Regions from separate parts of the Mitsuaria sp. TWR114 genome, predicted to be linked through region 1. Evidence: riboswitches for the same ligand, from Rfam matches in the RefSeq annotation. Region 1 holds a riboswitch; each other region holds the start of a gene.
The links. Region 1 has a riboswitch for S-adenosylhomocysteine ahead of ahcY (adenosylhomocysteinase). Riboswitches for the same ligand answer to the same signal wherever they lie in the genome.
Positions count from the first base shown of each region.

Region 2: linked by a shared signal. The riboswitch ahead of ahcY (adenosylhomocysteinase) and the one ahead of ahcY (adenosylhomocysteinase) in region 1 are both predicted to bind S-adenosylhomocysteine.
Region 3: linked by a shared signal. The riboswitch ahead of metH (methionine synthase) and the one ahead of ahcY (adenosylhomocysteinase) in region 1 are both predicted to bind S-adenosylhomocysteine.

Region 1 covers NZ_VOSR01000022.1:1,133-13,061, forward strand. The annotation lists gene FUT87_RS01220 (SDR family NAD(P)-dependent oxidoreductase) at 1-316, opposite strand, end outside; gene infA (translation initiation factor IF-1) at 1,188-1,445, shown strand; gene FUT87_RS01230 (oxidoreductase-like domain-containing protein) at 1,489-1,695, shown strand; gene FUT87_RS01235 (hypothetical protein) at 1,938-2,429, shown strand; gene FUT87_RS01240 (HAD family hydrolase) at 2,357-3,148, opposite strand; S-adenosyl-L-homocysteine riboswitch at 3,221-3,319, shown strand; gene ahcY (adenosylhomocysteinase) at 3,422-4,855, shown strand; gene FUT87_RS01250 (TlyA family RNA methyltransferase) at 4,889-5,620, shown strand; gene metF (methylenetetrahydrofolate reductase [NAD(P)H]) at 5,617-6,456, shown strand; gene FUT87_RS01260 (OmpW/AlkL family protein) at 6,585-7,226, shown strand; gene FUT87_RS01265 (proprotein convertase P-domain-containing protein) at 7,464-8,030, shown strand; gene pepQ (Xaa-Pro dipeptidase) at 8,156-9,508, opposite strand; gene FUT87_RS01275 (5-formyltetrahydrofolate cyclo-ligase) at 9,505-10,098, opposite strand; gene FUT87_RS01280 (TfoX/Sxy family protein) at 10,188-10,730, shown strand; gene FUT87_RS01285 (DUF2917 domain-containing protein) at 10,675-11,034, opposite strand; gene FUT87_RS01290 (LysR family transcriptional regulator) at 11,162-11,929, shown strand, end outside.
Region 2 covers NZ_VOSR01000024.1:1,495-13,423, forward strand. The annotation lists gene infA (translation initiation factor IF-1) at 7-264, shown strand; gene FUT87_RS01350 (oxidoreductase-like domain-containing protein) at 308-514, shown strand; gene FUT87_RS01355 (hypothetical protein) at 757-1,248, shown strand; gene FUT87_RS01360 (HAD family hydrolase) at 1,176-1,967, opposite strand; S-adenosyl-L-homocysteine riboswitch at 2,040-2,138, shown strand; gene ahcY (adenosylhomocysteinase) at 2,241-3,674, shown strand; gene FUT87_RS01370 (TlyA family RNA methyltransferase) at 3,708-4,439, shown strand; gene metF (methylenetetrahydrofolate reductase [NAD(P)H]) at 4,436-5,275, shown strand; gene FUT87_RS01380 (OmpW/AlkL family protein) at 5,404-6,045, shown strand; gene FUT87_RS01385 (proprotein convertase P-domain-containing protein) at 6,283-6,849, shown strand; gene pepQ (Xaa-Pro dipeptidase) at 6,975-8,327, opposite strand; gene FUT87_RS01395 (5-formyltetrahydrofolate cyclo-ligase) at 8,324-8,917, opposite strand; gene FUT87_RS01400 (TfoX/Sxy family protein) at 9,007-9,549, shown strand; gene FUT87_RS01405 (DUF2917 domain-containing protein) at 9,494-9,853, opposite strand; gene FUT87_RS01410 (LysR family transcriptional regulator) at 9,981-10,964, shown strand; gene FUT87_RS01415 (5-formyltetrahydrofolate cyclo-ligase) at 10,978-11,595, opposite strand; gene FUT87_RS01420 (lytic transglycosylase domain-containing protein) at 11,607-11,929, shown strand, end outside.
Region 3 covers NZ_VOSR01000541.1:342-6,119, reverse strand. The annotation lists partial or broken gene FUT87_RS18840 (hypothetical protein) at 1-405, opposite strand, end outside; gene metH (methionine synthase) at 568-3,270, opposite strand; S-adenosyl-L-homocysteine riboswitch at 3,421-3,525, opposite strand; gene FUT87_RS18830 (HD-GYP domain-containing protein) at 3,747-4,952, shown strand; gene FUT87_RS18825 (homocysteine S-methyltransferase family protein) at 5,031-5,778, opposite strand, start outside.

The DNA of each region.
Region 1 (11,929 bases):
TGGCGAACTGGCGCTCGATGTCGTCGGCGCCGATGGCCTCGAACAGGCCCAGCTGGCCATACCCCGCGTTGTTGACCAGCACGTCGATGCGACCGAAGCGCGCGACGGCCTGCTCGACCGCGTGGACCGCGTCGGCCTCGCGGCTGACGTCCAGCGGCAGGCACAGCACGGCGTCGGCGTGCGCCGCATAGGCGTCCTGGAGCGCCGCGACATCGCGGCCGGTGGCGACGACGCGATCGCCGGCGACCAGCGCCGCCTTGGCGATCTCCAGCCCGAAGCCGCGGTTGGCGCCGGTGATGAACCAGATCTTGCTCATGGGATTCCGTCCTTGGAGGGATGACAGGGTGGAGGGATTTCCCCTCGACGGGGGCGCTTGCCGGCGGACCTCGCGAGGGATGGATTCATCGTAGGCAGCGGCCCCCGGGGCCGCATGCCCGTTCCGGCGGACCGCTTGCACGATCCGCCGCGACCGGCAGGCGGTGCTCGTCGCGCTCGTCGGGCTTGCGCCGCCCGCCAACCGCCGGCCCTTCCGCACGATCCCCGCGTCCTGACTGCAAGCGACGCTGCGCAATTCGCGCGCTTGCGCTACAATCCGCAGCTTGATTCGCACAAGACCACCCTCTTCAGGTCTTCTTCTGCAGCCCCTCCGGTCCCTCTCACGGACCTTTCTGCGAGCGGCTCGCACCAGCATCAACCCCCGGTTCGTGCGCTTGCGCGTTTCTGGCTTCGGCCGGTTCGATCGTCCTTGGGCGAACGGCTGCTGGAGCACCTCTTCGTGTCCCGCCCCGGCTTCGCGCCATCGAAACAGGGAAAGGGCACATTCCCAAACCGCGCCAAGACGGTTGCTTATTGCGATTGCCTGTCAAGGCGCACACCTCATGAAAACTATGCGAACCAAAAGCATTGAGGTGGGGCGATTCCTTGTCTCACCGATGACCAAACCCCATGCCGACGGCGGATTCGCCGCGGCCGTCTCGATCCGATCGGGACGCGGCATGGCCAGCATCGATCGCGTCATGCGATTCGTGCCGACCTTCGAGACCCGCCGCGCCGCGTTGCGCTACGCGGAGACCGAAGGCACGGCCTGGGCGCGCTGCCATTGACGGCGCGCCCGTGATTCCCGAGGCGAAGGCCCGCGGCAGACCGCGGCCGGCGCCCTTATCGATTTCAAGAAAGGAGCCTCCCGTATGGCCAAGGAAGAACTGATTGAAATGCAGGGTGTCGTCAACGAAATCCTGCCGGACTCGCGCTTTCGCGTGACGCTGGAGAACGGCCACCAGGTCATCGCCTACACGGGCGGCAAGATGCGCAAGCATCACATCCGCATCCTGGCTGGCGACGCCGTCTCCTTGGAGATGTCGCCCTACGACCTGACCAAGGGCCGGATCACCTTCCGTCACCTGCAGCGCTCGGCCCACTCGGGACCGCCGCCGGTCCGTCGCTGAGCGTGCGCCGCGGGGGCCGAAGCCCTCGCGGAGCCTCCCGGTCATGACCACCGCCCTGCCCGACCCCGCCGCGGCGCCGGCCTCGCTCGAGGCCGACGACCCGATGCCCCAGCCGCCCGTGCAGCCGGACATCGACGCCTGCTGCGGCAACGGCTGCGACCCGTGCATCTTCGACCTGCACGACCTGGCGATGGACCGCTACCGGCAAGCGATGCGCGCCTGGAAGGCCCGCCACCCCGAGGCCGGCTGACGCCTCACCCCCACCCGGAAGGGCCGCCTCGCGCGGCCCTTCGCTTTTTCCGGCGGCCCCGTCCACGTTCGGGGGTCTCGCCTCCCTCCGACGAGGCCCCCCTCAGGTCGAGGGGCGTTTGCGTTTCGTGACGTTTTTGGGGACATCCTCGGGCTTCAGAACCCCCGCGCGCCCGCCGACATCCAGGACAGGCGCCGCGCTTGCCGCGCGGGCGCATCGATCTCCCCCGATCGGAGGCCCCGATGTTCATGACTGGCCAGAACCGTTTCCATGTCGCGCGTTCCGACGCCCAGGCCAACCTGCGCTTCGCGCTGGCGCGGCTGAGCACCGACTGGCGCCACCTCGACCCGTTCGGACTGGAGGTGCTGCTGCGCCACCTGCTGATGGCGGAGCACCGCTGCATGCCGCATCCCAGCGTGCTGCGCGAGCGCCCGACCAACCGCTGGCTGCTGCCGCGGCTGCGGCGCCGGCGCATCGAGGTGGCGGAGCGGCTCGTGGCCGTCGGCGGACGCGTCAGCCATGCGAGCCTGGCGCGGGTGCTGCCGCGCGGGCATGACTGGCCGGGAGTGTCGGCGCTGGTCGGGCGGCATGCCTGGGATCCGGTCGAAGGGCGCCAGCCCCGGCCGCGCGTCCCGGCCGTCGAGGACGCGCCGACCCGCCCTCAGCCGGCCGCGGCCAGCAAGGCGCGGGCCACTTCCGCGAAACCGTCGCCGCGCTCGCTGGCGGTGACGTAGGCCGGCGGGTGATCCAGCATCGGCAGGAAACGCGCGATGTTGGCCACCCCCACCGACAGGGGCACCCGCTCGAACATCAGCTGGTCATTCGTCGAGTCGCCGACATAGACCCACTCCCGCGGATCGAACGCTCGCCCGGTCAGCCGCTTCACCGCCCACTGGGCGGCGGTCCACTTGCTGTGTTCCCCGATCCAGCCGTTGACGTGGATCGAGCTCACCGTCGCCACCAGCCCATGGGCGCGCATCAGGTCGCAGACGGCGGCGATCGCGTCGTCGTCCAGCCGCGTGAATTCGCTGTGGTCGACCGCGATGTCGGTCAGCCGCCCCGCGCTGTCGCGCGCCAGCTGGGCGCCCGGCACCGTCGCCACGATCGCCCCCGCGCAGGCCTGCAGACGCGCGAAGTTCTCCCGTCGCGTCGCGTCGTCCTGGGCGAACTCGGTGACCAGCGCGTCGTTCTCCCGGTGCAGCAGCACCCCGCCGTTCTCCGCCACGATCCCCCGCAGGGGCCGGTCCAACGCGAAGGGCGCGCTCCAGCCCGCGGGCCGGCCGGTGATCGCGATGACCGGGACGCCGGCGCCCTGCAGCCGATGCAGGGCCGCCAGCGCGGCGGGGGCGATGTCGCCCTCGGCCGTCAGGGTGTCGTCGATGTCGGTCAGCACCCCGCGCAGGGGGAGCCAGGCCGCGCGGGGACAGTCGCTGAGCGGGGGGATCGTTCGCATAAGGGGCGATTGTGGCCCCGACCGTGACGCTGTCATCAAGCCGTCGAACGGAACATGTCTACAATCGCGCCCTGTTCCGAGGAGCGTTGCGACCTCCCATCCCATCGAGGCCAGGCTCGGAACCGCCGCGCGGCGACGTGCCCGCGGCCATGGCAACCGCGCTCACCCGTCGACCCTTCGCAGGCCGGGTGAGGACCGAGCGGCAAGTGCCCTCCCCACTTCTCCCCATGTCCTGATCGCTGGCGTCGACGGCCCTTCCTCGCAGGAGTCCGCATGAACGCCCAACTGAAGCCGCTGGCCCAAGACCAGTACCTGATCAAAGACCTGTCGCTGGCCGACTGGGGCCGCAAGGAGATCAAGATCGCCGAGAGCGAGATGCCCGCGCTGATGGCGATCCGTGAGGAATACGCCGCGGCCCAGCCGCTCAAGGGCGCGCGCATCACCGGCTCGCTGCACATGACGATCCAGACCGCCGTGCTGGTCGAGACGCTGCAGGCGCTGGGCGCCGAAGTCCGCTGGGCCTCGTGCAACATCTTCTCGACGCAGGACCACGCCGCCGCCGCGCTGGTCGCCGTCGGCACCCCCGTCTTCGCCTACAAGGGCGAGACGCTGGAAGACTACTGGGACTACACCCACCGCATCTTCGAGTTCGGCGCCAAGGGCGAAGCGGGCGAAGGCCCCAACATGATCCTGGACGACGGCGGCGACGCGACGCTGCTGATGCACCTGGGCCAGAAGGCCGAGAAGGACCTGTCGGTCCTGGCCAATCCGGGTAGCGAGGAAGAGCGCATCCTGTTCGCCGCGATCAGGAAGAAGATCGCCGAAGACGCGACCTGGTACACCCGCAAGAGCGCCGAGATCATCGGCGTGACCGAGGAAACGACCACCGGCGTGCATCGCCTGAAGGAGATGTCGGCCAAGGGCACGCTGCTGTTCCGCGCGATCAACGTCAACGACTCGGTCACCAAGAGCAAGTTCGACAACCTCTACGGCTGCCGCGAGTCGCTGGTGGACGGCATCAAGCGCGCCACCGACGTCATGGTCGCCGGCAAGATCGCCGTGATCGCCGGCTACGGCGACGTGGGCAAGGGCTCGGCGCAGGCGATGCGCGCGCTGTCGGCCCAGGTCTGGGTCACCGAGATCGATCCGATCTGCGCGCTGCAGGCCGCGATGGAGGGCTTCCGCGTCGTGACGATGGAATACGCCGCCGACAAGGCCGACATCTTCGTGACCACGACCGGCAACAAGAACGTGATCCGCCACGAGCACATGGCTGCGATGAAGCACAACGCGATCGTCTGCAACATCGGTCACTTCGACAACGAGATCGACGTCGCCTCGCTCGAGCAGTACGAGTGGGAAGAGATCAAGCCGCAGGTGGACCACGTGATCTTCCCGGACGGCAAGCGCATCATCCTGCTGGCCAAGGGCCGCCTCGTGAACCTGGGCTGCGGCACCGGCCACCCGAGCTACGTGATGTCCTCGAGCTTCGCCAACCAGACCATCGCGCAGATCGAGCTGTTCGCGCACAAGGACGCTTATGCCGTGGGCCAGGTCTACGTGCTGCCCAAGCACCTGGACGAGCACGTCGCGCGCCTGCAGCTCAAGACGCTGAACGCGCAGCTGAGCGAGCTGACCGACGAGCAGGCCGCCTACATCGGCGTCAGCAAGGCCGGTCCCTACAAGCCCGACACCTACCGCTATTGATCGACTGACCGTCGACTGAACCGAGACCCGACCATGCGTGCTGATCAGCGGCTTCTTTCCCTTGGCCTGGCGCCCACGCGCTCGGCTGCCCAGCGGCTGATCGACGCACGCGCGGTCGAGTGGGAAGGCCCCAAGGGCTGGACCGTCGTGCGCAAGTGCGGCGAGGACCTGCCCGAGACCACCCCCATGCGCGTGACGAACGATGCCGAACTGCGTTACGTCTCGCGCGGCGGGCTCAAGCTCGAGGGTGCGCTGGCCAAGGTCGGCGTGTCGGTGGCCGGTTTCTCGGCCCTGGACATGGGCCAGAGCGCGGGCGGGTTCACCGACGTGCTGCTCAAGGCCGGCGCGGCGCACGTGACCGGCATCGACGTCGGCCACGGCCAGCTGCACGAGACCTTGAAGGCCGACCCGCGCGTGACGGCCCTCGAAGGCATGCACGTGAAGGACTATGTGCCCGCCGAGCCTTTCGACCTCGTCGTGGGCGACCTGAGCTTCATCTCGATGATCGGCACGATCAAGCACGTGGCCGGCTGGCTCAAGCCGCAAGGCCAGGCGCTGCTGCTGATCAAGCCGCAGTTCGAGCTCGGCCCCAAGGCCTTGAACAAGAACGGCATCGTCAAGGACAAGTCGCAGTACGCCGTGGTCAAGGAACAGGCCGTGGCCGCCGCCGAGAAGCGCGACCTCGTCGTCAAGGGCTGGTTCGAAAGCCCCGTCACCGGTGGCGACGGCAACACCGAATTCTTCATCTGGATCCAACAACCATGACGACGCCGGTCAGCATCGAATTCTTCCCGCCCAACACGCCCGTCGGCACCGAGAAGCTCAAGACCGTCGTGCAGGAACTGCGCGCGGTGAATCCGCAGTACTTCAGCGTCACCTACGGCGCCGGCGGCTCCACGCGCGAGAAGACGCTGTCGACCGTCGCCGACATCGCGTCGCAGGGCTTCGACGCCGCGCCGCACCTGTCCTGCGTCGGCTCCACGCGCGAGAACATCGCCGAGATCCTGGCGACCTACCGCGCGCAGGACATCCGCCGCGTCGTCGCGCTGCGCGGCGACCTGCCCAGCGGCACGGCCACGGCGGGCGAGTTCCGCTACGCCGCCGAGCTGGTGCGCTTCATCCGCGAGACGCAGGGCGAGGACTGGGACATCGAGGTCGCGGCCTATCCCGAGTACCACCCGCAGCAGCGCTACGCGGCGCGCGACCTGCAGTTCTTCGCCGACAAGGTGCGCGCCGGCGCCAGCGGCGCGATCACGCAGTTCTTCTACAACCCCGATGCCTACTTCCACTTCGTCGAGGCCTCCCGCGCCCTGGGCGTGGAGGTGCCGATCGTGCCGGGCGTCATGCCGATCAACAACTACGCGCGCATCGCGCAGTTCGCGCAGCGCGACGGCATCGAGATCCCGCGCTGGGTCGCGCTGAAGATGGAGGGCTACATGGATGACGCCGCCTCCGTGCGCGCCTTCGGCCTGGACGTCGTCACGCGACTGTGCGAGCGCCTGATCGCCGGCGGCGTGCCGGGGCTGCACTTCTACACGCTCAACCAGAGCGCGCTGACGCTGGAGTTGTGCAAACGCCTCGGTCTCGCCGCCCAAGCTTGACCCCGCGCAAGCGGTCCGCGCCGCCGCGGGCGGTCTTCATGCCGCGCCGCCGTTCCTTGTGAACGGTCAAGGCCAGCGGCCCGGGGCCCACGTTCAATGCCGGTCACCCATTGACCAGGAGTGAACGTATGTCCCGCATCCCCACCCGATCCCGCTTGTCCCTCGGCGCCGCGGCGCTCATGGCGCTCACGGCGCTGATGACGACCACCGCGCTGCCCGCGCATGCGCAGGGCAGCCCCTGGGTGATCCGCGCCCGCGCGGTGAACATCGACCCGGCGGACAAGGACCGGACCGGGCTCGGCCTGTCGCTGAGCCGCAAGACGATTCCCGAAGTCGACATCAGCTACTTCATCACGCCGAACCTGGCGACCGAGCTGATCCTGACCGTGCCGCAACGGCACACGCTGCGCAGCAACGGCGTGCGCATCGGGACCGTGAAGCACCTGCCGCCGACGCTGACGCTGCAGTACCACTTCAACCCGGACGGGCAGTTCCGCCCCTACCTTGGCGCCGGCCTCAACTACACGCGCTTCTCCAGCGCCCGCTTCGAGCCGGCCGTGCAGGCGGCGCTGGCGCCCAGCATCGAGAAGCAGAGCGTCGGCCTGGCCCTGCAGGTCGGTTTCGACGTGATGCTGGATCCGAGGTGGTCGATCAACCTCGACATCAAGAAGCTCAAGATGGACACCGAGGTGCGCTCCAAGGGCGCGTCGGTCGGCAAGTTCAAGATCGATCCGCTGCTGATCGGCGTCGGCGTGGGCTATCGGTTCTGAGTCCCAGAAATCCGTTTCATCCCCTCGGCCCTCGCATCAGCTGAGGGGACGGCGCAAGCAGCCAACGTCGGGATTCTTGACAGTTCGTTAAAACCGCACGCGCGGAGCGCCGGGAATTGTTCACGGAAACAGCGCCAAGTGCCTATGCCAGAAGGGATTCGAACGCCATCCCTAATTCATTGGCATGAACACTGCTTACATGGAGTCACAAGCCACCTTTTTTGTGACCCTGACTCCATGAACTTCAAGCGTCTGCTGGCCGTCTGCGCCGCCTCCCTGACCACCGCCTTCACCGCCCAAGCCGCGGTCGTGACCGCCTCCAGCACCACGCCGACCGCCATCTGCGACCGCTGCGTCGTGACCTCCACGCTGAACGTCGACACCCGCGGCACGCTGAGCGACGTCAACGTCTCGATCGTCGACCTGCGCCACACCTATGACGCCGACCTGGCGATCTGGCTGATCGCGCCGACCGGCACCACCGTCCAGCTGTTCAACCGCCGCGGCGGATCGGCCGACAACTTCTTCAACACCGTCTTCGACGATGCGGCGACCACCGCCGTCGCCAATGGCGCCGCGCCGTTCACCGGCAGCTTCCGCGCGGAAGAACTGCTGTCGGCCTTCAACGGCCAGGACGCCTTCGGCACCTGGACGCTGCGCGTGGCCGACCTGGCCGGCGCCGACGTCGGCGTGATCAACAACTGGAACGTGCAGCTGACGACCGTGCCGGAGCCGGGTTCGCTGGCGCTGGCCGGGCTGGCGCTGGTCGGCCTGGGCATGGCGCGCCGCCGCAAGGCAGCCTGAGGCCGGCGGGCGAGCGCCCGCCAGCGACCGTCATCGGGCGCCGCTCGACGACCGGAACGATGAACGAAAGGGCCCGCGGGCCCTTTTTTCATGCGTGACGGGGTGGGCGCCGAGGGCGCCAGCGCTCAGCCCAGCGCCGCGAACGCGTCCCGCGTCAGGTTCTCGGGCGCGCCGCTGTGGCGGCAGGCGACATCGTCTTCGATGCGCACGCCGCCGAAGGCGCTGAGGTGCTTGACCAGCGCCCAGTCCACCTGCGCCGCCGCGGGCGTCGCGCGCAGCTTGTCCAGCAGCATCGGGATGAAGTACAGCCCCGGCTCGATCGTCACCACCATGCCGGGCTGCAGCATGCGCGTCAGCCGCAAGTAGGGGTGACCGTCGGGCTTGGGGATCGTGCCGCCGTCCTCGCCGGCCATGAAGCCGCCGATGTCGTGCACCTGCAGGCCGAGCAGGTGGCCGATGCCATGCGGCAGGAAGGTCGAGGTCACGCCCTGCGCGAGCATCGCGTCCTCGTCCATCCGCACGATGCCCAGCTGCCGCAGCACGCCGGCGATCTCGCGGTGCGAGGCCAGGTGGATGTCGCGGTAGTCGACGCCCGCGCGCACGCGATCGACCAGGCGCAGCTGCGCGGCCTCCATCGCGTCGACCAGCGCCTGGAAGCTGGCGTCGCCGTTGCCGGTGGTGCGGGTGATGTCCGAGGCATACCCGCAGCTGTGCGCGCCCGCGTCGATCAGCAGCGACAGCGACTGCGCCGGCGCCCGCTGGTCCTGGTACTGGTAATGCAGCACCGCGGCGTGCTGGTTCAGCGCGACGATGTTGCCGTAGGGCAGGTCGCGCTCGGCCAGGCCGCAGGCCCGGAGGTAGGCGGCATGGATCGCCGCCTCCGACCGGCCTTCGCGGAAGGCGCGCTGCGCGGCCAGGTGCGCCGTCGCGCCCAGCGTCGACGCCTCGCGCAGGCGCAGCAGCTCGTAGCCGGTCTTCACCGCGCGCGCGTGATGCAGCGGGTTCAGCACCTCGGGCGGGTTGTTCGGGACGATGTCGCCCAGCGCCGCGTCGGCCTCGCCGACGATCGCCAGCTCGCCCGGCAGCTGCAGGTAGGGCAGCGCCTCACCGGGGGTGCGCACGACGATCATTTCGAAGTGCTCCACCCAGAAGCCGCTCGGCGCCTCGGGCGGCACATGCCAGTAGTCCTCGGGCTGGACGTAGACCAGCCGGGGCCGGTGGCCGGGACGGATCACCAGCCAGCTGTCCGGATGGCGGATCAGCGGCACCCACAGCTTGAAGTGGGGATTGGGCTGGAAGACGTAGGGCCGGTCGTCGAGGAAGGCGAACTTCTCGACACCGGACGCGATCAGCAGCGCGTCGTAGCCACCGCGCTGGAGCGCGTGTTCGGTGCGACGCTGCTGCTCGGCGAGGTGGGCCACATACAGCGCATCCAGCGTGTCGGCGGTCGGGCGGACGGGGGAATCGACGGCATTCATGCGCGCGGATTCTCCCAGACCACTCCCATCTCGGTCAGCATCGCGTCCAGCCGCACGTCGTTCGGCTGGGCGGTCAGCGTCGGCTGGAAGCCGTGGCTGAAACCGACGCCCACGGCCTGCGGCCGGGGCTGGATCTGCGCGATGGTGCGCAGCATGAAGCCGCCGCCGTAGCCCATGCGGATGCCGCCCGGGCCGTAGCCCAGGCAGGGCAGCAGCAGGAGTTCGGGCTCGAAGGCCTCGGTGTCCTTGGGCTTGGTGATGCCGGTCGCGTCCTCTTCCATCGGGCAGCCGGGATACCAGACGTGGAAGCGCAGGCGCCCCTGCTCGCGATCGACGACGGGCAGGCCGATGCGGCGTTCGGGATCGACCTCGCTCCAGCGGTACAGCGCCGGCAGCGGATCGAATTCGCCCTTGATCGGCCAGTACGCCGCAATGCGCTTTTCCTTGCGTCCCACCAGCCACACGCGCAGCACGCCCTGCACCAGGTCCGCGAGTTCCAGGCGGCCCGGCAGGTCCAGGCGCTCGCGGATCAGGCGCTCGCGCAGCGCCTGGCGGTCTTCGGAAATCGGCAGCTTGTCGTTCGGATCCATCCGGCCCCTTCGCGTTGCCCAGCGGGACCGACGGGCCCCGGAGCCGGCCATTGTGGCCGCGCCGGACGCGGGTTGCTAGAGTCGCCGCCATGGCACGAGGCACCACCACCACGGGAACCGTCCGGCGCGTCGCCGGCGCGGGCAGCGATTTCGCCAACCACTGCATGGAGCTGCTGGCGCCGCTCGGGCCGGTGCTGGCGCGGCGGATGTTCGGGGGCTTCGGGCTCTATGTCGACGACCTGTTTCTGGCCATCATCAGCCGCGACGAGCTCTACCTGAAGGCGGACGCCGTCAGCCAGCCGCGCTACCTCGAGGCCGGCTGCGAGCCCTTCCGGTACGCGAAGACTGGCAAGGACGGGCGACAGGAGGTCGCCAGCCTGAATTACTTCCGGCCGCCGGAGGAGACGCTGGAGTCGCCGGCGCTGATGCTGCCCTGGGGGCGGCTGGCGATGGAGTCGGCCTTGCGCTCGGCCAATGCGAAGCCGAAGGCCAGCACGCCGAAGAAGAGCGCCGGCACCACCGCCGAGCCCAGCACCGACAGGAAGCTGAAACCGGTCAAGGCCACGGCTCCGGCGCTCAAGCGTTCGCCAGGCGCTGGCCGAACAGCTGCCCGAAAGAAGGCAGCCGGCTGACGCGCCGCGCGCGCTGGGCGGCGCAGGCCTGCGGCGGCACCATCAGCTGGAAGCGGGCGGTCGGCCAGGCTTCCACGACCAGTTCGGTGCCGCTGGCCACTTCCAGGGTCTCGCCGGCCGACAGCCAGAAGTCCTGGGCCGGCAGGTTCAGGTCGCCGCGCTGCGTCACCCAGACGCGCCCGTCGAGCACATGCAGCTCGCGGCGGCCCGGGCCGATCGGCAGGCTCATCGCCTCGCCCGCGGACAACGCCCACGCGGCATCGTCGCGGCTGACCTGGATTGATGACTTTTGCATGACGTTCATGATCGGCTCCCCGTCCGCCGGGCGGCCCGCGCACCTGGCGGCGTTCCTCGTGGACATGGAGGGATATTAGGGTTGCCCCGCATGCCGGTCCAATGAGTCTTCGCGCGTCGATTGATACCATCCGCGCATGAATCCGCCTCGACATCGCCCGCTCGCCGTCGGTCCGCTGCGCGCCTTCGAGGCGGTGGCCCGGCGCCTGAGCTTCAGCGCCGCCGCCGACGAGCTCTACCTGACCCAGTCCGCCATCAGCCGCCAGATCCGGTCGCTGGAGGAGGAACTCGGCGCCACGCTCTTCCTGCGTGGCACCCGCCATGTCGAGCTGGCGCCGGACGGCAAGCTGCTGCTGGCGGCGGTCGAGCCGATGCTGGAGCGGCTGGACAGCACCGTGCGCCAGATCCGCTCGACGCGCGGCCGACGCGTGGTCAACGTCACCACCTTCGCCTCGTTCGCGTCGCTGTGGTTGATCCCGCGCCTGGAGGCCTTCCAGCGCGAGCATCCGGACATGGACATCCGCGTGTCCGCGCTCGACCAGCTGGTCGAGATCGACGACAGCGAGTTCGACGTCGCGCTGCGTTATGCCGCGCCCAACCGGGTGGCGCCGTCGGCGCAGCGGATGTTCGGCGAGATGCTCACGCCGGTGGTCAACCCCTGGGTCGCGAAGCAGGCGCAGGAGGGCCAGGGCCCGCCGCTGGGCCAGGCGGCCGACCTGCGCCAGTACACGCTGGCCGAGGAGGACGACCAGCGCCCCAGCGGCCTGTTCCTGAGCTGGCGGCGCTGGCTGGCGCTGCACGGCGCGCCCGACCTGCAGCCGCGGCGCTGGATGTACCTGAACTTCACCTACCAGCAGATCCAGGCCGCGGTCTCGGGCCAGGCGGTCGCGCTGGCGCGGCTGCCG
Region 2 (11,929 bases), on a different contig from region 1:
TCCCGTATGGCCAAGGAAGAACTGATTGAAATGCAGGGTGTCGTCAACGAAATCCTGCCGGACTCGCGCTTTCGCGTGACGCTGGAGAACGGCCACCAGGTCATCGCCTACACGGGCGGCAAGATGCGCAAGCATCACATCCGCATCCTGGCTGGCGACGCCGTCTCCTTGGAGATGTCGCCCTACGACCTGACCAAGGGCCGGATCACCTTCCGTCACCTGCAGCGCTCGGCCCACTCGGGACCGCCGCCGGTCCGTCGCTGAGCGTGCGCCGCGGGGGCCGAAGCCCTCGCGGAGCCTCCCGGTCATGACCACCGCCCTGCCCGACCCCGCCGCGGCGCCGGCCTCGCTCGAGGCCGACGACCCGATGCCCCAGCCGCCCGTGCAGCCGGACATCGACGCCTGCTGCGGCAACGGCTGCGACCCGTGCATCTTCGACCTGCACGACCTGGCGATGGACCGCTACCGGCAAGCGATGCGCGCCTGGAAGGCCCGCCACCCCGAGGCCGGCTGACGCCTCACCCCCACCCGGAAGGGCCGCCTCGCGCGGCCCTTCGCTTTTTCCGGCGGCCCCGTCCACGTTCGGGGGTCTCGCCTCCCTCCGACGAGGCCCCCCTCAGGTCGAGGGGCGTTTGCGTTTCGTGACGTTTTTGGGGACATCCTCGGGCTTCAGAACCCCCGCGCGCCCGCCGACATCCAGGACAGGCGCCGCGCTTGCCGCGCGGGCGCATCGATCTCCCCCGATCGGAGGCCCCGATGTTCATGACTGGCCAGAACCGTTTCCATGTCGCGCGTTCCGACGCCCAGGCCAACCTGCGCTTCGCGCTGGCGCGGCTGAGCACCGACTGGCGCCACCTCGACCCGTTCGGACTGGAGGTGCTGCTGCGCCACCTGCTGATGGCGGAGCACCGCTGCATGCCGCATCCCAGCGTGCTGCGCGAGCGCCCGACCAACCGCTGGCTGCTGCCGCGGCTGCGGCGCCGGCGCATCGAGGTGGCGGAGCGGCTCGTGGCCGTCGGCGGACGCGTCAGCCATGCGAGCCTGGCGCGGGTGCTGCCGCGCGGGCATGACTGGCCGGGAGTGTCGGCGCTGGTCGGGCGGCATGCCTGGGATCCGGTCGAAGGGCGCCAGCCCCGGCCGCGCGTCCCGGCCGTCGAGGACGCGCCGACCCGCCCTCAGCCGGCCGCGGCCAGCAAGGCGCGGGCCACTTCCGCGAAACCGTCGCCGCGCTCGCTGGCGGTGACGTAGGCCGGCGGGTGATCCAGCATCGGCAGGAAACGCGCGATGTTGGCCACCCCCACCGACAGGGGCACCCGCTCGAACATCAGCTGGTCATTCGTCGAGTCGCCGACATAGACCCACTCCCGCGGATCGAACGCTCGCCCGGTCAGCCGCTTCACCGCCCACTGGGCGGCGGTCCACTTGCTGTGTTCCCCGATCCAGCCGTTGACGTGGATCGAGCTCACCGTCGCCACCAGCCCATGGGCGCGCATCAGGTCGCAGACGGCGGCGATCGCGTCGTCGTCCAGCCGCGTGAATTCGCTGTGGTCGACCGCGATGTCGGTCAGCCGCCCCGCGCTGTCGCGCGCCAGCTGGGCGCCCGGCACCGTCGCCACGATCGCCCCCGCGCAGGCCTGCAGACGCGCGAAGTTCTCCCGTCGCGTCGCGTCGTCCTGGGCGAACTCGGTGACCAGCGCGTCGTTCTCCCGGTGCAGCAGCACCCCGCCGTTCTCCGCCACGATCCCCCGCAGGGGCCGGTCCAACGCGAAGGGCGCGCTCCAGCCCGCGGGCCGGCCGGTGATCGCGATGACCGGGACGCCGGCGCCCTGCAGCCGATGCAGGGCCGCCAGCGCGGCGGGGGCGATGTCGCCCTCGGCCGTCAGGGTGTCGTCGATGTCGGTCAGCACCCCGCGCAGGGGGAGCCAGGCCGCGCGGGGACAGTCGCTGAGCGGGGGGATCGTTCGCATAAGGGGCGATTGTGGCCCCGACCGTGACGCTGTCATCAAGCCGTCGAACGGAACATGTCTACAATCGCGCCCTGTTCCGAGGAGCGTTGCGACCTCCCATCCCATCGAGGCCAGGCTCGGAACCGCCGCGCGGCGACGTGCCCGCGGCCATGGCAACCGCGCTCACCCGTCGACCCTTCGCAGGCCGGGTGAGGACCGAGCGGCAAGTGCCCTCCCCACTTCTCCCCATGTCCTGATCGCTGGCGTCGACGGCCCTTCCTCGCAGGAGTCCGCATGAACGCCCAACTGAAGCCGCTGGCCCAAGACCAGTACCTGATCAAAGACCTGTCGCTGGCCGACTGGGGCCGCAAGGAGATCAAGATCGCCGAGAGCGAGATGCCCGCGCTGATGGCGATCCGTGAGGAATACGCCGCGGCCCAGCCGCTCAAGGGCGCGCGCATCACCGGCTCGCTGCACATGACGATCCAGACCGCCGTGCTGGTCGAGACGCTGCAGGCGCTGGGCGCCGAAGTCCGCTGGGCCTCGTGCAACATCTTCTCGACGCAGGACCACGCCGCCGCCGCGCTGGTCGCCGTCGGCACCCCCGTCTTCGCCTACAAGGGCGAGACGCTGGAAGACTACTGGGACTACACCCACCGCATCTTCGAGTTCGGCGCCAAGGGCGAAGCGGGCGAAGGCCCCAACATGATCCTGGACGACGGCGGCGACGCGACGCTGCTGATGCACCTGGGCCAGAAGGCCGAGAAGGACCTGTCGGTCCTGGCCAATCCGGGTAGCGAGGAAGAGCGCATCCTGTTCGCCGCGATCAGGAAGAAGATCGCCGAAGACGCGACCTGGTACACCCGCAAGAGCGCCGAGATCATCGGCGTGACCGAGGAAACGACCACCGGCGTGCATCGCCTGAAGGAGATGTCGGCCAAGGGCACGCTGCTGTTCCGCGCGATCAACGTCAACGACTCGGTCACCAAGAGCAAGTTCGACAACCTCTACGGCTGCCGCGAGTCGCTGGTGGACGGCATCAAGCGCGCCACCGACGTCATGGTCGCCGGCAAGATCGCCGTGATCGCCGGCTACGGCGACGTGGGCAAGGGCTCGGCGCAGGCGATGCGCGCGCTGTCGGCCCAGGTCTGGGTCACCGAGATCGATCCGATCTGCGCGCTGCAGGCCGCGATGGAGGGCTTCCGCGTCGTGACGATGGAATACGCCGCCGACAAGGCCGACATCTTCGTGACCACGACCGGCAACAAGAACGTGATCCGCCACGAGCACATGGCTGCGATGAAGCACAACGCGATCGTCTGCAACATCGGTCACTTCGACAACGAGATCGACGTCGCCTCGCTCGAGCAGTACGAGTGGGAAGAGATCAAGCCGCAGGTGGACCACGTGATCTTCCCGGACGGCAAGCGCATCATCCTGCTGGCCAAGGGCCGCCTCGTGAACCTGGGCTGCGGCACCGGCCACCCGAGCTACGTGATGTCCTCGAGCTTCGCCAACCAGACCATCGCGCAGATCGAGCTGTTCGCGCACAAGGACGCTTATGCCGTGGGCCAGGTCTACGTGCTGCCCAAGCACCTGGACGAGCACGTCGCGCGCCTGCAGCTCAAGACGCTGAACGCGCAGCTGAGCGAGCTGACCGACGAGCAGGCCGCCTACATCGGCGTCAGCAAGGCCGGTCCCTACAAGCCCGACACCTACCGCTATTGATCGACTGACCGTCGACTGAACCGAGACCCGACCATGCGTGCTGATCAGCGGCTTCTTTCCCTTGGCCTGGCGCCCACGCGCTCGGCTGCCCAGCGGCTGATCGACGCACGCGCGGTCGAGTGGGAAGGCCCCAAGGGCTGGACCGTCGTGCGCAAGTGCGGCGAGGACCTGCCCGAGACCACCCCCATGCGCGTGACGAACGATGCCGAACTGCGTTACGTCTCGCGCGGCGGGCTCAAGCTCGAGGGTGCGCTGGCCAAGGTCGGCGTGTCGGTGGCCGGTTTCTCGGCCCTGGACATGGGCCAGAGCGCGGGCGGGTTCACCGACGTGCTGCTCAAGGCCGGCGCGGCGCACGTGACCGGCATCGACGTCGGCCACGGCCAGCTGCACGAGACCTTGAAGGCCGACCCGCGCGTGACGGCCCTCGAAGGCATGCACGTGAAGGACTATGTGCCCGCCGAGCCTTTCGACCTCGTCGTGGGCGACCTGAGCTTCATCTCGATGATCGGCACGATCAAGCACGTGGCCGGCTGGCTCAAGCCGCAAGGCCAGGCGCTGCTGCTGATCAAGCCGCAGTTCGAGCTCGGCCCCAAGGCCTTGAACAAGAACGGCATCGTCAAGGACAAGTCGCAGTACGCCGTGGTCAAGGAACAGGCCGTGGCCGCCGCCGAGAAGCGCGACCTCGTCGTCAAGGGCTGGTTCGAAAGCCCCGTCACCGGTGGCGACGGCAACACCGAATTCTTCATCTGGATCCAACAACCATGACGACGCCGGTCAGCATCGAATTCTTCCCGCCCAACACGCCCGTCGGCACCGAGAAGCTCAAGACCGTCGTGCAGGAACTGCGCGCGGTGAATCCGCAGTACTTCAGCGTCACCTACGGCGCCGGCGGCTCCACGCGCGAGAAGACGCTGTCGACCGTCGCCGACATCGCGTCGCAGGGCTTCGACGCCGCGCCGCACCTGTCCTGCGTCGGCTCCACGCGCGAGAACATCGCCGAGATCCTGGCGACCTACCGCGCGCAGGACATCCGCCGCGTCGTCGCGCTGCGCGGCGACCTGCCCAGCGGCACGGCCACGGCGGGCGAGTTCCGCTACGCCGCCGAGCTGGTGCGCTTCATCCGCGAGACGCAGGGCGAGGACTGGGACATCGAGGTCGCGGCCTATCCCGAGTACCACCCGCAGCAGCGCTACGCGGCGCGCGACCTGCAGTTCTTCGCCGACAAGGTGCGCGCCGGCGCCAGCGGCGCGATCACGCAGTTCTTCTACAACCCCGATGCCTACTTCCACTTCGTCGAGGCCTCCCGCGCCCTGGGCGTGGAGGTGCCGATCGTGCCGGGCGTCATGCCGATCAACAACTACGCGCGCATCGCGCAGTTCGCGCAGCGCGACGGCATCGAGATCCCGCGCTGGGTCGCGCTGAAGATGGAGGGCTACATGGATGACGCCGCCTCCGTGCGCGCCTTCGGCCTGGACGTCGTCACGCGACTGTGCGAGCGCCTGATCGCCGGCGGCGTGCCGGGGCTGCACTTCTACACGCTCAACCAGAGCGCGCTGACGCTGGAGTTGTGCAAACGCCTCGGTCTCGCCGCCCAAGCTTGACCCCGCGCAAGCGGTCCGCGCCGCCGCGGGCGGTCTTCATGCCGCGCCGCCGTTCCTTGTGAACGGTCAAGGCCAGCGGCCCGGGGCCCACGTTCAATGCCGGTCACCCATTGACCAGGAGTGAACGTATGTCCCGCATCCCCACCCGATCCCGCTTGTCCCTCGGCGCCGCGGCGCTCATGGCGCTCACGGCGCTGATGACGACCACCGCGCTGCCCGCGCATGCGCAGGGCAGCCCCTGGGTGATCCGCGCCCGCGCGGTGAACATCGACCCGGCGGACAAGGACCGGACCGGGCTCGGCCTGTCGCTGAGCCGCAAGACGATTCCCGAAGTCGACATCAGCTACTTCATCACGCCGAACCTGGCGACCGAGCTGATCCTGACCGTGCCGCAACGGCACACGCTGCGCAGCAACGGCGTGCGCATCGGGACCGTGAAGCACCTGCCGCCGACGCTGACGCTGCAGTACCACTTCAACCCGGACGGGCAGTTCCGCCCCTACCTTGGCGCCGGCCTCAACTACACGCGCTTCTCCAGCGCCCGCTTCGAGCCGGCCGTGCAGGCGGCGCTGGCGCCCAGCATCGAGAAGCAGAGCGTCGGCCTGGCCCTGCAGGTCGGTTTCGACGTGATGCTGGATCCGAGGTGGTCGATCAACCTCGACATCAAGAAGCTCAAGATGGACACCGAGGTGCGCTCCAAGGGCGCGTCGGTCGGCAAGTTCAAGATCGATCCGCTGCTGATCGGCGTCGGCGTGGGCTATCGGTTCTGAGTCCCAGAAATCCGTTTCATCCCCTCGGCCCTCGCATCAGCTGAGGGGACGGCGCAAGCAGCCAACGTCGGGATTCTTGACAGTTCGTTAAAACCGCACGCGCGGAGCGCCGGGAATTGTTCACGGAAACAGCGCCAAGTGCCTATGCCAGAAGGGATTCGAACGCCATCCCTAATTCATTGGCATGAACACTGCTTACATGGAGTCACAAGCCACCTTTTTTGTGACCCTGACTCCATGAACTTCAAGCGTCTGCTGGCCGTCTGCGCCGCCTCCCTGACCACCGCCTTCACCGCCCAAGCCGCGGTCGTGACCGCCTCCAGCACCACGCCGACCGCCATCTGCGACCGCTGCGTCGTGACCTCCACGCTGAACGTCGACACCCGCGGCACGCTGAGCGACGTCAACGTCTCGATCGTCGACCTGCGCCACACCTATGACGCCGACCTGGCGATCTGGCTGATCGCGCCGACCGGCACCACCGTCCAGCTGTTCAACCGCCGCGGCGGATCGGCCGACAACTTCTTCAACACCGTCTTCGACGATGCGGCGACCACCGCCGTCGCCAATGGCGCCGCGCCGTTCACCGGCAGCTTCCGCGCGGAAGAACTGCTGTCGGCCTTCAACGGCCAGGACGCCTTCGGCACCTGGACGCTGCGCGTGGCCGACCTGGCCGGCGCCGACGTCGGCGTGATCAACAACTGGAACGTGCAGCTGACGACCGTGCCGGAGCCGGGTTCGCTGGCGCTGGCCGGGCTGGCGCTGGTCGGCCTGGGCATGGCGCGCCGCCGCAAGGCAGCCTGAGGCCGGCGGGCGAGCGCCCGCCAGCGACCGTCATCGGGCGCCGCTCGACGACCGGAACGATGAACGAAAGGGCCCGCGGGCCCTTTTTTCATGCGTGACGGGGTGGGCGCCGAGGGCGCCAGCGCTCAGCCCAGCGCCGCGAACGCGTCCCGCGTCAGGTTCTCGGGCGCGCCGCTGTGGCGGCAGGCGACATCGTCTTCGATGCGCACGCCGCCGAAGGCGCTGAGGTGCTTGACCAGCGCCCAGTCCACCTGCGCCGCCGCGGGCGTCGCGCGCAGCTTGTCCAGCAGCATCGGGATGAAGTACAGCCCCGGCTCGATCGTCACCACCATGCCGGGCTGCAGCATGCGCGTCAGCCGCAAGTAGGGGTGACCGTCGGGCTTGGGGATCGTGCCGCCGTCCTCGCCGGCCATGAAGCCGCCGATGTCGTGCACCTGCAGGCCGAGCAGGTGGCCGATGCCATGCGGCAGGAAGGTCGAGGTCACGCCCTGCGCGAGCATCGCGTCCTCGTCCATCCGCACGATGCCCAGCTGCCGCAGCACGCCGGCGATCTCGCGGTGCGAGGCCAGGTGGATGTCGCGGTAGTCGACGCCCGCGCGCACGCGATCGACCAGGCGCAGCTGCGCGGCCTCCATCGCGTCGACCAGCGCCTGGAAGCTGGCGTCGCCGTTGCCGGTGGTGCGGGTGATGTCCGAGGCATACCCGCAGCTGTGCGCGCCCGCGTCGATCAGCAGCGACAGCGACTGCGCCGGCGCCCGCTGGTCCTGGTACTGGTAATGCAGCACCGCGGCGTGCTGGTTCAGCGCGACGATGTTGCCGTAGGGCAGGTCGCGCTCGGCCAGGCCGCAGGCCCGGAGGTAGGCGGCATGGATCGCCGCCTCCGACCGGCCTTCGCGGAAGGCGCGCTGCGCGGCCAGGTGCGCCGTCGCGCCCAGCGTCGACGCCTCGCGCAGGCGCAGCAGCTCGTAGCCGGTCTTCACCGCGCGCGCGTGATGCAGCGGGTTCAGCACCTCGGGCGGGTTGTTCGGGACGATGTCGCCCAGCGCCGCGTCGGCCTCGCCGACGATCGCCAGCTCGCCCGGCAGCTGCAGGTAGGGCAGCGCCTCACCGGGGGTGCGCACGACGATCATTTCGAAGTGCTCCACCCAGAAGCCGCTCGGCGCCTCGGGCGGCACATGCCAGTAGTCCTCGGGCTGGACGTAGACCAGCCGGGGCCGGTGGCCGGGACGGATCACCAGCCAGCTGTCCGGATGGCGGATCAGCGGCACCCACAGCTTGAAGTGGGGATTGGGCTGGAAGACGTAGGGCCGGTCGTCGAGGAAGGCGAACTTCTCGACACCGGACGCGATCAGCAGCGCGTCGTAGCCACCGCGCTGGAGCGCGTGTTCGGTGCGACGCTGCTGCTCGGCGAGGTGGGCCACATACAGCGCATCCAGCGTGTCGGCGGTCGGGCGGACGGGGGAATCGACGGCATTCATGCGCGCGGATTCTCCCAGACCACTCCCATCTCGGTCAGCATCGCGTCCAGCCGCACGTCGTTCGGCTGGGCGGTCAGCGTCGGCTGGAAGCCGTGGCTGAAACCGACGCCCACGGCCTGCGGCCGGGGCTGGATCTGCGCGATGGTGCGCAGCATGAAGCCGCCGCCGTAGCCCATGCGGATGCCGCCCGGGCCGTAGCCCAGGCAGGGCAGCAGCAGGAGTTCGGGCTCGAAGGCCTCGGTGTCCTTGGGCTTGGTGATGCCGGTCGCGTCCTCTTCCATCGGGCAGCCGGGATACCAGACGTGGAAGCGCAGGCGCCCCTGCTCGCGATCGACGACGGGCAGGCCGATGCGGCGTTCGGGATCGACCTCGCTCCAGCGGTACAGCGCCGGCAGCGGATCGAATTCGCCCTTGATCGGCCAGTACGCCGCAATGCGCTTTTCCTTGCGTCCCACCAGCCACACGCGCAGCACGCCCTGCACCAGGTCCGCGAGTTCCAGGCGGCCCGGCAGGTCCAGGCGCTCGCGGATCAGGCGCTCGCGCAGCGCCTGGCGGTCTTCGGAAATCGGCAGCTTGTCGTTCGGATCCATCCGGCCCCTTCGCGTTGCCCAGCGGGACCGACGGGCCCCGGAGCCGGCCATTGTGGCCGCGCCGGACGCGGGTTGCTAGAGTCGCCGCCATGGCACGAGGCACCACCACCACGGGAACCGTCCGGCGCGTCGCCGGCGCGGGCAGCGATTTCGCCAACCACTGCATGGAGCTGCTGGCGCCGCTCGGGCCGGTGCTGGCGCGGCGGATGTTCGGGGGCTTCGGGCTCTATGTCGACGACCTGTTTCTGGCCATCATCAGCCGCGACGAGCTCTACCTGAAGGCGGACGCCGTCAGCCAGCCGCGCTACCTCGAGGCCGGCTGCGAGCCCTTCCGGTACGCGAAGACTGGCAAGGACGGGCGACAGGAGGTCGCCAGCCTGAATTACTTCCGGCCGCCGGAGGAGACGCTGGAGTCGCCGGCGCTGATGCTGCCCTGGGGGCGGCTGGCGATGGAGTCGGCCTTGCGCTCGGCCAATGCGAAGCCGAAGGCCAGCACGCCGAAGAAGAGCGCCGGCACCACCGCCGAGCCCAGCACCGACAGGAAGCTGAAACCGGTCAAGGCCACGGCTCCGGCGCTCAAGCGTTCGCCAGGCGCTGGCCGAACAGCTGCCCGAAAGAAGGCAGCCGGCTGACGCGCCGCGCGCGCTGGGCGGCGCAGGCCTGCGGCGGCACCATCAGCTGGAAGCGGGCGGTCGGCCAGGCTTCCACGACCAGTTCGGTGCCGCTGGCCACTTCCAGGGTCTCGCCGGCCGACAGCCAGAAGTCCTGGGCCGGCAGGTTCAGGTCGCCGCGCTGCGTCACCCAGACGCGCCCGTCGAGCACATGCAGCTCGCGGCGGCCCGGGCCGATCGGCAGGCTCATCGCCTCGCCCGCGGACAACGCCCACGCGGCATCGTCGCGGCTGACCTGGATTGATGACTTTTGCATGACGTTCATGATCGGCTCCCCGTCCGCCGGGCGGCCCGCGCACCTGGCGGCGTTCCTCGTGGACATGGAGGGATATTAGGGTTGCCCCGCATGCCGGTCCAATGAGTCTTCGCGCGTCGATTGATACCATCCGCGCATGAATCCGCCTCGACATCGCCCGCTCGCCGTCGGTCCGCTGCGCGCCTTCGAGGCGGTGGCCCGGCGCCTGAGCTTCAGCGCCGCCGCCGACGAGCTCTACCTGACCCAGTCCGCCATCAGCCGCCAGATCCGGTCGCTGGAGGAGGAACTCGGCGCCACGCTCTTCCTGCGTGGCACCCGCCATGTCGAGCTGGCGCCGGACGGCAAGCTGCTGCTGGCGGCGGTCGAGCCGATGCTGGAGCGGCTGGACAGCACCGTGCGCCAGATCCGCTCGACGCGCGGCCGACGCGTGGTCAACGTCACCACCTTCGCCTCGTTCGCGTCGCTGTGGTTGATCCCGCGCCTGGAGGCCTTCCAGCGCGAGCATCCGGACATGGACATCCGCGTGTCCGCGCTCGACCAGCTGGTCGAGATCGACGACAGCGAGTTCGACGTCGCGCTGCGTTATGCCGCGCCCAACCGGGTGGCGCCGTCGGCGCAGCGGATGTTCGGCGAGATGCTCACGCCGGTGGTCAACCCCTGGGTCGCGAAGCAGGCGCAGGAGGGCCAGGGCCCGCCGCTGGGCCAGGCGGCCGACCTGCGCCAGTACACGCTGGCCGAGGAGGACGACCAGCGCCCCAGCGGCCTGTTCCTGAGCTGGCGGCGCTGGCTGGCGCTGCACGGCGCGCCCGACCTGCAGCCGCGGCGCTGGATGTACCTGAACTTCACCTACCAGCAGATCCAGGCCGCGGTCTCGGGCCAGGCGGTCGCGCTGGCGCGGCTGCCGCTGATCTACGAGGCGCTGGAGCGCGGCGAGCTGGTCGAGCCTTTCGGCGCGGCCGGCCGTACCGACTGCCCGACGGTCTACTGGCTCATGATGTCGGCGCACGGGCGACAGCGGCCCGAGGTCGTCGAGTTCGCGCGCTGGATCGGCGAGCAGTCGGCGCTCACCCGGCGCGCGATCGGCGAGCCCGATCCGCCCGTGGACGAGCACTCGGGCTGAGCGCCGCGCCGCCTCAGGGCGCGAGCACCTCGCGCTCGGTCACGACGACGGTCATCGCCTGGTCGTGCGGCTGCACCTCGAAGCTGGCTTCGCAGCAACTCCAGGCCAGGCCGATCGTCGTGACGCCGGGATGCGCCTCCAGCCAGCGGTCGAAATAACCGCCGCCATAGCCGAGCCGGAACCCCTCGCGCGTGTAGCCCAGGCAGGGCACCAGCAGCACCTCGGGCACGAGCACCGGGCCGGTGGCGCTGGGGATGCCGCATTCGTCCTTGAGCGTGGGCGGGGTGCCGTCCCAGCGCCGGAACTCCATCGCCGCCGGCCCGCGGTCGCCGGCCTTGCGGGCGAACGGCAACGCCAGTTGCATCGCCCCGCCGAGCTTGTGCGTCGCGGCCCAGGCCGCTGCGTTAAATTCACCCTCCAGCGGCCAGTACAGGCCGAGGCTCAGCGGCTCGAGCTGGCGCAGCAGCGGAAGCAGCTGCTCGTCCAGCTTGTCGGCGGCGAGACGGGCCTCGGCGCCGGCCGACCATTCGCGGCGGCGCGCCAGCAAGGCGCGGCGCAATTCGCTTCGCTCATGGGGCCAGGTCTTGCCGGCGATGCCGGCGGCGTCGGGGGCCGTGGGGGAATCATTCATCGCAGTCGGTCATGAAGTTCGCTCGAATCACTGTAACCGCCCTCGCCTCCGCCACCCTGGGCGCGCTCTGCGCCTGGACGGCCCTCCCCGCCGTCGCGCAGTCGACGATGCCCTTCGCCGTCGTGCCCAATCCGCCACCGCCGCTGCCGGACCTGGTGACCGACGCCCGCGAGGCCTGGCGTACCCGTGACCGCTCGCGGCTGGCCGCGATGCGGCAGGTCGCCTTCGACCAGCAGCACCCGCTCGCGCCCTGGTTCGACTACTGGGAGCTGAACGCCCGGCTGGCCGACGCGCAGCAGCCCGAGATCACCGCCTTCTACGCCCGCTGGCCCGG
Region 3 (5,778 bases), on a different contig from region 1:
CACCGCGCCGCCCACCATGCCGATGCCGGTGCCCTGGCCTTCACGGGCCTCGGTGCGCACCGACAGGACCGTCGCGCAGGACGCGCACAGGCGGGATTCGGCCTGGCCGGCGCTGCCGTTGTTGTCCGCGTAGCCGGTCGAGCCGCCATCGCGCGACTGCGAGCCGCGGCGGGGTTCATTGGATGCGTGCTGCTGCACGGCCTGGTCGCCCGAGCGGCGCGCGGCGCGCGCCTCGTCGGCGGCATTGGCGCCGTTGCGATCGACGATGTTGCCTTGCTGCTCGGCCGCCGCGACCGGCGTGTCCGGCATCGACGGCGCCGACTGGTGCCGCCCCGCGAAGAACGCTGCCACGACCAGCACGGTGGCCCCAACTGCACCCGCCGCGATCTTTTGATTGGTATTCAACGCCATGATTCACCTCTTATGGTTTTCCCCTACCTCGGGGGACGAGCGAAGAATGCCACGCTGTTACAAGTCGCGGGGCCCGGTTCTTGTTCCGTTTGTAAATTGGTGAAACGCGGCCTGTAGGACAAGGCCGCGTCCTGCGGTTTTCGTTGCTCCGGCGCGTCAGCCCAGCAGCGGCGCGAGCGCCCGCTGCGCGTCCTGCGGATCCAGCGCCATGCGGGCCGCCCAGTCCGCCACCTGGTCGTCGCCGATGCGGCCCACATTGAAGTAGGTCGCCTCCGGATGCGCGAGGTAGAAACCGCTGACGCTGGCCGCCGGCGTCATCGCCATGCCTTCGGTCAGCGCCATGCCGATGTCCTCGGCCTGCAGCACGCGGAACATGTCCCGCTTGACCAGGTGGTCCGGGCAGGCCGGATAGCCCGGCGCGGGACGGATGCCCCGGTAGGCCTCGGCGATCAGTTGCTCGTTGCTGAGCGCCTCGTCGGCCGCGTACCCCCAGAAGTCCATCCGCACGCGCTGGTGCAGCCGCTCGGCGAAGGCCTCGGCCAGCCGGTCGGCCAGCGCCTTGAGCATGATCGCGGAGTAGTCGTCCAGGTCGTCGATGAACTGCTGCTCCTTCTTGTCCACGCCCAGGCCGGCGGTGACCGCGAACAGCCCGATGTAGTCCGGCACCGTGCCCTTGGCCGCGATGAAGTCCGCCAGCGCCCGGTTGGGCCGGCGCACGCCGTCCACCACCGGCCGCTCGGACTGCATGCGCAGCCCGCGCCAGGTCATCAGCACCTCCGAGCGCGACTCGTCGCTGTAGATCTCGATGTCGTCGTCGTTGACCTGCGCGGCCGGGTACAGGCCCAGCACGCCATTGGCGGTCAGCCAGCGGCCTTCGATGAGCCGCTGCAGCATGCGCTTGCCGTCGCTGAAGACGCGCTGGGCCTCGGCGCCGACGACCTCGTCCTTGAGGATGGCCGGGAACGGCCCCGCCAGGTCCCAGGTCTGGAAGAACGGGCCCCAGTCGATGCACTGCGCCAGTTCGGCCAGGTCGTAGTTGCGGAACTGGCGCCGGCCGATGAAGCGCGGCGCCGGCGGGGTGTAGGTCGTGAAGTCAGCGCGCTGCTTGTTCGCACGCGCCTGCGCCAGCGTCACCAGCGGCGTCTGCTTCTTATTGGCGTGCAGCTCGCGGACCTTCTCGTAATCGGACTTCAGCTCGTCGATGAAGCGCGTGGCGCGTTCATCGGACAGCAGGTCCGAGCACACGCCCACCGAGCGCGACGCGTCGGGCACGTAGACCACCGGCCCTTCGTAATGCGGCGAGATCTTGACCGCCGTGTGCACGCGGCTGGTCGTTGCGCCGCCGATCAGCAGCGGGATCTTCTTCACGCGGAAGTAGTCGTCGCGCTGCATCTCCGCGGCGACGTGCTGCATCTCCTCCAGGCTGGGCGTGATCAGGCCCGAGAGCCCGATGATGTCGGCGCCTTCGACCTTGGCCTTGGCGAGGATGTCCTGGCACGGGACCATCACGCCCATGTTCACGACCTCGAAGTTGTTGCACTGCAGGACCACCGTGACGATGTTCTTGCCGATGTCGTGCACGTCGCCCTTCACCGTGGCGATGACGATCTTGCCCTTGGAGCGGACGTCGGCGCCGGCGGCGGCGAGCTGGCGCTTCTCCTCCTCGATGTAGGGCACCAGGTGGGCCACCGCGGACTTCATCACCCGCGCGCTCTTGACCACCTGCGGCAGGAACATCTTGCCCGCGCCGAACAGGTCGCCGACCACATTCATGCCGGCCATCAGCGGGCCTTCGATCACGTGCAGCGGCCGGCCGCCCTTGGCGCGGATGCCCTGCCAGGCCTCCTCGGTGTCCTCGACGATGAAATCGGTGATGCCGTGGATCAGCGCATGCGACAGCCGCGCGTCGACGTCGCCCGCGCGCCAGGCCAGCTTGGCGCTGTCGTCCTTGGCCGCGCCCTTGACCGACTCGGCCACCTCGAGCAGCCGCTCGGTTGCGTCCTCGCGGCGGTTCAGCACCACGTCCTCGACGCGCTCGCGCAGGTCGGCGGGGATCTCGTCATAGACGCCGACCATGCCGGCGTTGACGATGCCCATGTCCATCCCCGCCTGGATCGCGTGGTACAGGAAGACCGTGTGGATGGCCTCCCGCACCGGCTCGTTGCCGCGGAAGCTGAAGGACACGTTGGACACGCCGCCGCTGACCTTCGCTCCGGGCAGGTTCGCTTTGATCCAGCGCGTGGCCTCGATGAAGTCGACCGCGTAGTTGTTGTGCTCCTCGATGCCGGTGGCGATCGCGAAGATGTTGGGGTCGAAGATGATGTCCTCGGGCGGGAAGCCGATCTCGTCGACCAGCAGCCGGTAGGCGCGCTCGCAGATCTGGATCTTGCGTTCGTAGGTATCGGCCTGGCCGGTCTCGTCGAAGGCCATCACCACGGTGGCCGCGCCATAGCGGCGGATCAGCTTGGCCTGGCGGCGGAACTCGGTCTCGCCCTCCTTCAGCGAGATCGAGTTGACGATGCCCTTGCCCTGGATGCACTTGAGCCCGGCCTCGATCACCTCCCACTTGGACGAGTCGATCATGATCGGCACGCGCGCGATCTCGGGCTCGGAGGCGATCAGGTTGAGGAAGCGCACCATCGCGGCCTTGCTGTCCAGCATGGCCTCGTCCATGTTGATGTCGATGACCTGGGCGCCGTTCTCGACCTGCTGGCGGGCGACGCTCAGCGCCTGCTCGAAATCGCCATTCAGGATCATCCGCGCGAAGGCCTTGGAGCCGGTGACGTTGGTGCGTTCGCCCACGTTGACGAACAGCGTGCCGGCGCCGATGGCCACCGGCTCCAGGCCGGAGAGCTTCATCGGGGGGACGGCGGCGCGGCCCGGAGCGGTGCTGGCGTCGGAAGCGTCGGAAGCGGGAGGGAGGGCGGACATGGCGGCGGCGCTCTTCGAGGCTGGAGGAAGCTGGATCGAGACGGGGCCGCGCAACTCACCGCAACCCCGCGCGGGGCGGGACGGTGAGCGTCGTTGTTCAGCGGGGTCCCGGGGTCCGACCGCGCCGTTCCGAGCCTGGCGGGCGCCCGGATGACGGGACCTGTCGCAACGCTCCTCGGAAACCACCGCCGCCCCGATGCCGCGAATGCGGCATTGCTGGCAGCGGAAACGGCGTGCATTCTACCGGTCCGGCCCTGCTTTGTTCGTGCCGGAATGCCTGCCGAAGCCTCGCGCGGACCTATGCTCGCCCGCAGCGTGCCGCGGTGGAGGGAACCGGCGCAGGCACGGCGACATCCGACAACGACAACAACGAGGAGGCGACGTCCGGTCGCCGGGAAGGCCACGTGGATCTGGTCCAACTTCCTTCAAACAGCCTGCGCGTGGGACAGGTGCTGACCTTCTCGCTGCGCGACGCGGCGGGGCACCTGCTGTTCGCCGCCGGGCATCCGCTGCCCGACACGCCGCAGGTGCGCGAGCTGCTGGCGCGCGGGCCCTGGGTCCAGGCGCACGAGACGCGCGAATACCAGCGCGCCCTGGCCCACAAGCTCGACACGATGATGCTGCAGGGGGCCTCGCTGTCCGCGCTGGCCAATGCCAAGGCCGAGTACAAGCCCACGCGGCCCATGCCCCTGCCGGCGGCGACGGGGCCGGCGCACACCGCCATCTGGGCCGATTTGCAGTGGCATGCGCAGCAGGTGCTGCGCGATCCGCATCGGCCGGACTTCCTCCTGCGCCTGGCGCAGCTGCTGGACACGGTGCTGTCGCGCCTGACGCAGCAGCCCGATGCCTCGCTGGCGATGCTGGTGCACGACGCCGGCCAGGAGCCGCTGCAGTACAGCGCGCGGCATGCGCTGCTGTCGCTGGTGCTGGCGGAGATGACGACCCGCCAGCTCGGCTGGAGCGAGGGCCGCCGGCGCACGCTGGGCCTGGCGGCGCTGACGATGAACCTGGACAGCGCCGCCCAGCAGGACCAGCATGCGCTGCGGCCGGAGGCGCTGGCCCAGGCGCAGCGCGAGGCCCTGGCCGGCCATGGCGACCGCGCGGCGGCCACGCTGCAAGGGATCGGGGTCGACGACGAGGCCTGGCTCGCCGCGGTCCGCCTGCATCACGACGCCGGGCCGGGCCCGCTGGCCGGCCGTGCGGACGGCGAGTTGATGGCGCGCCTGCTGCGCCGCATCGACGTCTATGGCGCGCGATTGAGCCCGCGACGCAACCGCCGGGCGCTGTCGGCGGCGCAGGCCGCGCGGGCGGTCTACCTGGACGAGCTGCAGCAGCCCGACGAGGCGGGCGCCGCGCTGATCAAGGCGATCGGCCTCTATCCGCCGGGCTCGCTGGTCCGGCTGGCCAATGGCGAGGAGGGCATGGTGCTCAAGCGCGGGCACAGCGCGAGCGAACCGCTGGTGGCGGCGCTGATCGGCCGCAGCGGCTCGCCGCTGACCGTGCCGGTGCTGCGCGACACGCGCTTGCCGGCGCAGGCGATCTCGGCCAGTCTGGCGCCGCATGAAGTCCGGCTGCGCGTCCACATGGACGCGATGCTCAAGCTCTATTGAGGTGGACTGCCCTGGCCGCTGCCCCGCCGGCCCTCACCCCCGCCCTCTCCCGCGAAGTGGGAGAGGGAGAGGGAGGGATCAGACGCCTTCAGTGATCAGTCCGCTGAACAGCTTGCTGCCCCACGGGCGCGGCCGGTAGGCGGCGACCTTCTGCGCGATCGCGCGGATGTGGTCGGGCGTCGTGCCGCAGCAGCCGCCGGCGATGTTCAGGAAGCCGGCCGCGGCGAACTCGCCCACCAGCCGGCCGGTGACGTCCGGCGTCTCGTCGAAGCCGGTGTCGCTCATCGGGTTGGGCAGGCCGGCATTCGGGTAGCAGGAGATCGGCGTGTCGCCGGCCGCCTTGGACAGTTCCTCGATGTAGGGCCGCATCAGCGCCGCGCCGAGCGCACAGTTCAGGCCGATCGCCAGCGGCAGCGCGTGGCGCACCGAGTGCCAGAACGCCGTCACCGTCTGACCCGACAGGATGCGGCCCGACGCGTCGGTCACCGTGCCGGAGATGATCACCGGCAGGCGCTCACCGGTGTCCTCCATCAGCTGGTCCACCGCGAAGATCGCGGCCTTGGCGTTGAGCGTGTCGAAGATGGTCTCGATCAGGAACAGGTCGACGCCGCCCTCGAGCAAGCCCTTGGCCTGCTCGTAGTAGGCGGCGCGCAGCGTGTCGAAGTCGACGTTGCGAGCGCCCGGGTCGTTCACGTCGGGACTGATGGACGCCGTGCGCGGCGTCGGGCCGAGCGCGCCGGCCGCGAAGCGCGGCTTATCCGGCGTGCTGAACGCGTCGCAGGCCTCGCGCGCCAGGCGCGCCGCAGCGACGTTCATCTCGTAGGCG